2 regions of the Nonomuraea maheshkhaliensis genome follow, and region 1 is predicted to be linked to the other one. Evidence: riboswitches for the same ligand, from Rfam matches in the RefSeq annotation. Region 1 holds a riboswitch; the other holds the start of a gene.
The links. A riboswitch is a leader RNA that binds a small molecule or an ion and turns the genes downstream of it on or off. The one in region 1 is predicted to bind thiamine pyrophosphate.
Positions count from the first base shown of each region.

Region 2: it holds a riboswitch for thiamine pyrophosphate, as region 1 does, so the genes downstream of both, ABFX54_RS22340 (FAD-dependent oxidoreductase) here and ABFX54_RS06185 (purine-cytosine permease family protein) in region 1, are expected to answer to the same signal.

Region 1 covers NZ_BAAAMU010000006.1:48,714-51,947, reverse strand. Annotated here, with positions in the region: gene ABFX54_RS06190 (methylated-DNA--[protein]-cysteine S-methyltransferase) at 1-490, shown strand, start outside; gene ABFX54_RS06185 (purine-cytosine permease family protein) at 450-1,787, opposite strand; TPP riboswitch at 1,778-1,891, opposite strand; gene ABFX54_RS06180 (rhodanese-like domain-containing protein) at 1,956-2,279, opposite strand; gene ABFX54_RS06175 (winged helix-turn-helix transcriptional regulator) at 2,276-2,707, opposite strand; gene ABFX54_RS06170 (MFS transporter) at 2,785-3,234, shown strand, end outside.
Region 2 covers NZ_BAAAMU010000032.1:16,422-19,655, reverse strand. Annotated here, with positions in the region: gene ABFX54_RS22350 (Rv2175c family DNA-binding protein) at 1-358, opposite strand, end outside; gene thiE (thiamine phosphate synthase) at 1-6, opposite strand, end outside; gene ABFX54_RS22345 (NAD(P)/FAD-dependent oxidoreductase) at 389-1,552, opposite strand; TPP riboswitch at 1,611-1,729, shown strand; gene ABFX54_RS22340 (FAD-dependent oxidoreductase) at 1,719-3,038, shown strand; gene thiS (sulfur carrier protein ThiS) at 3,035-3,234, shown strand, end outside; gene ABFX54_RS22330 (thiazole synthase) at 3,228-3,234, shown strand, end outside.

The DNA of each region.
Region 1 (3,234 bases):
TGACGGCGCCGTGGGCCGGTTGGTGCTGGCCGTGACGGGCAAGGGTGTCGCGGCGTGCAGCTTCGAGGCGGAAAACAACGTCTTCGAGCTGGTCAGCAGGCATGTGGGCAGCTTCATCGGGCCCGACGCGAGGCGGCTGGACCCGGTGCGCAGAGAGCTGGACGCCTACTTCTCCGGGCGGCTGCGGGCGTTCACGCTGCCGGTGGATCTGGCGCTGGCGACGCCGTTCGCTCGCACGGTGCTGCAGAAGACGATGGCCGTCCCCTACGGCACGACCACGACGCTGGAGGAGATCGGCCAGAGCATCGGCCGGCCGCGCGCGCTGCGCGCGATCGGCAACGCGCTGTCCTCCAACCCCGTCTGCGTGATCGTGCCCTGCCACCGGGTGGTGCGCGAGGACGGCGCGCTCGGCGACTACGCGGGTGGGGCCGTTGCCAAGCAGCACCTGCTCAACGTCGAACAGCGGGCCGGCGCAGCGCCAGGCCGATGAGCAGTGTGACGAGCGCGGCCACCAAGGCCCCGCCGAGCGCGCCGTTCATCCACGTCTGCCGGGTGAAGCCGATGGCCTCGCGCAGGCTCGCCCAGATCCCGTCCCACGCCTCAACCGTCGGCGTCGAGGTGGTCAGCCAGTAGGCCACGAAGCCGAGCGCCCACGGCACCACCATCGACCAGCGTGAGGGCGCGTCCTCCGCGGTGTTCCAGCCGGCGCCGCGGCGCAGCACGAAGTAGTCGACGGCCAGCACGGCGAACATCGGCACGAACACGGCCCCGATCACGCCCAGGAACGCGCCGTACGACGTGACGTCCACCAGCAGCGCGATCACCACGGTGAGCACGCCGATGAGCACGGAGAAGACGCGCCGGTCCATCCGCGGCAGCAGGTTCTGCAGCGACATCGTGGTCGAGTAGACATTGGCGAAGGACTGGTCGGTCTCGCGCAGGACCAGGATGCCGAAGAACAGCGCGCCCAGCGGCATCGCCACGAACGAGCCGAACACCGCGGTCCCGTCGGTCTGCACCGCGGCGACGCCCGCGAGCGCCACCGCGTAGACGCCGAGCCCGAGGCAGGCGACCTGGGCCAGGGTGTAGCCGCCGACCACGCCGGTGAAGGCGGCCCTGCTGGAGCGCGAGTGGCGGGCGAAGTCCGCGGCCATGGGCACCCAGGACACCGACAGCGCGATCACGTAGTCGACCGCAGCGGGGAAGGCCGTCCACGTCCCGCCGGTCTGCGGGGGCGCCTCGCGCAGGAAGAACACCGTGAACCAGACCATCGCGATGATCACGCCGACGGTGACGTACCGGCGCAGCAGCCGGATCGAGCCGAGCGGCCAGATGGTCAGCGCGGTGGTCAGCACCCCGGCCACGATCACCCACACCTGGTACGGCACCGAACCGAAGATCGCCGTGGCGCCTTTGGCGATCACCCAGAGCTCGAAGGCGCCCCAGCCGAGCATCTGGACGATGTTCAGCACCGTCGGCACGTAGGAGATCCTGGCACCGAACAGGCCGCGCAGCAGCACCATGGCCGGCTGCCCAGTGCGGGTGCCGGGAATGGCCGACAGGCCCACCATGGCGGTGCCGATCAGGCTGCCCACCACCGTGGCCACGAGCGCGGCGCCCAGGGTGAGCGGGGCGTCGCCGAGCGGGTTGATCAGGAACAGGGCGCCGGAGAAGCCGAGGAGGCTCACTCCGAGATTCGCCCAGAGCGCACCCTGATCGAGCACGCCCAGAGTCTTCGGCGCTTCGCCTTCGAGGGTCAGGGGGACTTCTTCGACGCCGTGCGACATCGCACACTCCCTACGCCGGCATTATCCGGACAGGTTCCGGCGGTCGGCAGCGGATCAGTGGCTGCCCTCTCAGCCCGGCACCCCGAGCTCCCGCGACGATATGTAATTTGCGCCCTCATCATGCCTTAATGGCGGCAGAACCGCCATAGTGGGGGCCTTGCTACCGATTCAGGCGACGAACGGCTGTTGTCCCGTCTCGCTCACCATCGGCCGACGGGAGAACTCCCACGACTGCATGCCGCCGCCGACGTTGATCGCGTCGCGCCCGAGCTGGTTGAGCCAGGCCGCGACCTGCATCGACCGGCCGCCCACGCGGCAGACGACGTAGACGGTCGTGTCGGCGGGGACCTCGTCGACCCGGCCCTGAATCTGGGTCATGGGGATGTGGACGGCCTGCGGCGCGTGGCCCGCCACCCATTCGTCCTGCTCGCGGACGTCGAGCAGGTAGGCATCGGCGGGAACGGCGCCCGCCTCGATCTCGGGAACGGTCATGACTCCATCATCTCGCGCCGCGCGTCGTAGGCGGCACGCGCCGCAGCGATCTCCTGCTGGTGCGCCTCGGTCCACGTGACCAGGGACTTGATGGTCTCGTGCAGCGTACGGCCGAGCGGCGTCAGCGCGTAGTCCACCCGGGGCGGCACCACGGGGTGGACCGTGCGGCTGACCAGGCCGTCGCGTTCGAGCTGGCGCAGAGTGACGCTGAGCATGCGCTGGCTGACGCCGTCGATCTCGCGGCGCAACTGGGTGAAGCGCAGGCTCTGGCAGTCGAGCAGGGCGATGACCAGCAGCGACCACTTGTCCGCGATGCGGTCGAGGATCTGCCTGACCTCGCAGTCCTCCCGGGTGTCCCACTGCCAAACGTCGTAGTCGTCCATGGTGCCTTCGCGGTAACCGAGTGATTCGAAAGTGCCGTCTTCCATCGTCTTTCATGCTGACCCATGATGTGAACGGTTACAAGAGATAACCGATATGCAAAGAAGTAACCGGGGGTCTTGCGATGTCTGTTCCCGCCCGATCGTGGGGCGCGCTGATCGTTCTGTGCGGCGCCATCTTCCTTGAGGGCATCGACGTGGCCATGCTGAACATCGCCCTGCCGGCCATCAGGGCCGATCTGGGGCTGTCCACGGGCATGCTGAGCGGGGTCGTGAGCGCGTACGTGCTCGGCTACGGCGGTTTCATGCTGCTCGGCGGCCGGGCGGCCGACCTGCTGGGACGGCGGCGGATGTTCCTGCTCTGGCTGGTGGTGTTCCTGGTCTTCTCGGGGCTCGGCGGTTTCGCGAACGAGGGGTGGGTGCTGCTGCTGGCCAGGTTCGTCACGGGGGTGGCCGCCGCGTTCCTGACGCCGGCCGGGCTCTCGCTGATCACCACGACCTTTCCCGAAGGCCGGCTGCGCAACAAGGCGCTGCTCATCTACGCGGGCACGGCGGCGGGCGGCTTCGCCCTCGGG
Region 2 (3,234 bases), on a different contig from region 1:
GGGCACGCCGCTTGACCTCGGTATGACGGCCGGCCCTGATCGCCTCGACGGGCGATCCTGGCAGCGACTCGTCGGGGGTGAAGAGCCAGCGCAGCGACTCCACGTCGTCGTAGCCGGCATCCTGCAACACCGTCAGGGTGCCGGGCAGGCCCTTCATCACGTCCTTCCCATCGAGGAACACCGCGGGCACCTGTGGCCCGCCGCCGCCCCGGCGCACGCCGAGGAGCTTGTGGTCCTTCAGGAGCTGCTTGGCCCGGCCGATCGAAAGGTCGAGGCGCCTGGCCACTTCGGGGAGCGTGAGCCACTCGTCGATGAGCTGCTCGGTCTCCCGGTCGATCTGTGCAACAGAAAGCGTCACGAAACCACAACTACCACATGCCGTGCTTGCTCAAACAACACAATCCCGTAGAGAGACTTGTGGATCTACCAGGCGTTCCGTGTCCAGACGGTGACCGGCGTCGATGATCCGCCGCCCCTGTACGAGGTCGCGCGGCCGGTCCACGGCCAGTACGGCGGCCAGAGTGTCGTCCTCGGTGAGCCAGACGGCCGACCATTTGCCCTCGGGCTCGCCCCGGTAGACGAGCCGCTCGCCGGCCGGATGGTGTCCGGCGTACTGGATCATGTGGCCGAACTGCTCGGACCAGAAGTAGGGCACCGGGTCGTAGACCGCCTCCTCCCCCAGCAGCGTCGCGGCGGCGACCTCGGGGGCGTTGAGCGCGGTGTCCCAGTGTTCGACCCTGAGCCTGGTGCCCCAGCGGCGCGACCACCAGGCGGCGCAGTCGCCCACGGCGACGGTGCCGGGCAGCGAGGCGCGCAGGTGCTCGTCGGTGACGACGCCGTTGTGCAGGTCGATGTCGGCCTCGGCCAGCCACCCGACGGCGGGCCGTACGCCGATGCCGGTGACGACCACGTGGGCCTCGATGAACTCGCCGCCCACCAGCCGCACGCCGCCCTCGTCCACGGAGTCGACCATGGCCCCGAGGCGCAGGTCGATGCCGTCGTACCAGGGCACGGTGCGCGCGCCGATCTCGGCGCCGACGGCGGTGCTCAGCGGGGCCCGCGCGCTCTCGACGACCGTCACCTCGCAGCCGGCGCGGCGGGCCGCGGTGGCCACCTCGGCGCCGATCCAGCCGGCGCCGATGATCGCCACGCGGGCGCCGGGGACGAGCACGGCGCGCAGCTCGTGGGCGTCGTCGAGGGTGCGCAGCACGTGCTGGAGGCCGTCGCCCGGCAGCCTGATCGGCTCGGCGCCGGTGGCGATGACCAGGCCGTCGTAGCCGATCTCGCCCTCGGTGGTCTCCACGACGCCGGCGCGCAGCGACTTGGCGCTGACGCCCGGCCAGAAGTCGACCTCCAGGGCGTCGAGGTCGGTGTCGACGAAGCTCGTGTCGGCCTCGCCCTTCAGCACGGCCTTCGACAGGGGCGGCCGGTCGTAGGGCCGATGGCGCTCCTCGCCCATCAGCGTGATCCGGCCGGTGAATCCGCGCCCTCGCAGGGCCTCGACCGTACGCAGTCCGGCCAGGCCCGCTCCCACCACCACGACATGGTTCACGTTCAAGACCATAACGGGGGCGGTGCACGGCCGCCGCACCGAGGCCGTAGGCTGTGGAGGTAAGACGCGCGGGAGTCCGGCCGTTTCACCGGGCTGAGAGGAAGGCTGTGACGGGCCTTCGACCGCAAGACACCTGATCCGGATCATGCCGGCGAAGGGAGCGCAGGTGGATGTGATCGTGGGCGGCGGGGTCGTCGGCCTCTCCGTGGCGTGGCGGCTGGCCCGTGAGGGGCGCGAGGTCACCGTGGTCGATCCGGCGCCGGGGCGGGGCGCCTCCTATGCCGCGGCGGGGATGCTGGCCCCGGTCAGCGAGGTGACCTACACCGAGGCGCCGCTGCTGCGGCTCGGGGTGGCGTCGCTGCGCCGCTGGCCCGCCTTCGCCGCCGAACTCACCGAGGACGCCGGGCTCGCGAGCCCGCGTACGGACGTCGGCGCGGGGCCGGGCGCGACTGCCGGGCTCACCGGCCCGAGGCTGCGCGCGGGTGCCGGGCTCGCCGGTGACGGCGCGGACGGAGGAGATGCGCTCGCGCTGGATCTGCGGTCCGACGGGACGCTGGACGTCGCGTTCGGGGCCGACGACCTGGCGGCGCTGGACGAGCTGGCGGCGTTCATGGACAAGCTCGGGCTGCCGGTCGAGCGGCTCACCGGGCGCGAATGCCGCCGCCTGGAGCCCATGCTGGCCCCGTCCGTGCGTGGCGGGCTGCTGGCGCCCGGCGACGCCTGGGTGGATCCGCGCCGGGTGACCGCGGCCCTGCTGGCCGTGCTGGAGCGGCTCGGGGCCGAGGTGGTCCGCGCCCGCGTCACCGAGCTGCTGCGCGAAGACGGCCGGGTCACGGGGGTACGCCTCGCGACGCCGGAGCCGTACGGGATCGGGCCTGGCGGCGGGCACGGTGAAGTCGGACCGGGCGCCAAAGCGGAGACCCGAGCGGGCACCAGGACAGGCACTGGGACGGCGACCAGCGCGGAGACCCGGGCCGAGATCAGGGCCGAGCGGGTCGTCCTGACCGCCGGCGCGTGGAGCGGCGAGCTGGCCGAGGTGCCGGTGCGGCCGGTCAAGGGGCAGATCATGCGGCTGCGCTCGCCACAGCCGCTGCTGACCCGGTGCGTACGCGGCACCGTGCACGGCTCGTCGGTCTACCTGGTCCCCCGGGGCGACGGCGAGCTGGTGGTCGGCGCCACCCAGGAGGAGCTGGGCTTCGACACCAGGGTGACCGCCGGCGGGCTCTACGAGCTGCTGCGCGACGCCAGGGAGCTGGTTCCCGGCGTCACCGAGCTGGAGGTCGCCGACGTGGTGGCGGGGCTGCGGCCGGGCACGCCGGACAACCTGCCGGTCATCGGCCCCAGCGGGACGCCTGGGCTGACGTTCGCGACCGGGCACCACCGGGGCGGCGTGCTGCTGGCCCCGCTCACGACGGCCATCCTGCTGGGCGAGGAGGGCGAGCTGGCGGCGCTGTGCTCGCCGGAGAGATTTCAGGGAATTTCATGATTGTTACCATCAACGGGTCCGCGCACGAGGTGGCCGACGGCATGACCGTGGCGCAGGCCGTACAGACATTGACCACGGCCACCACCGGAGTGGCCGTGGCCGTGAACGACGAGGTGGTCACCCGCAGCGCCTGGGAGACGACGGCGCTCGGCGACAGTGACCGCGTGGAGGTCCTGACGGCGGTGCAAGGTGGATG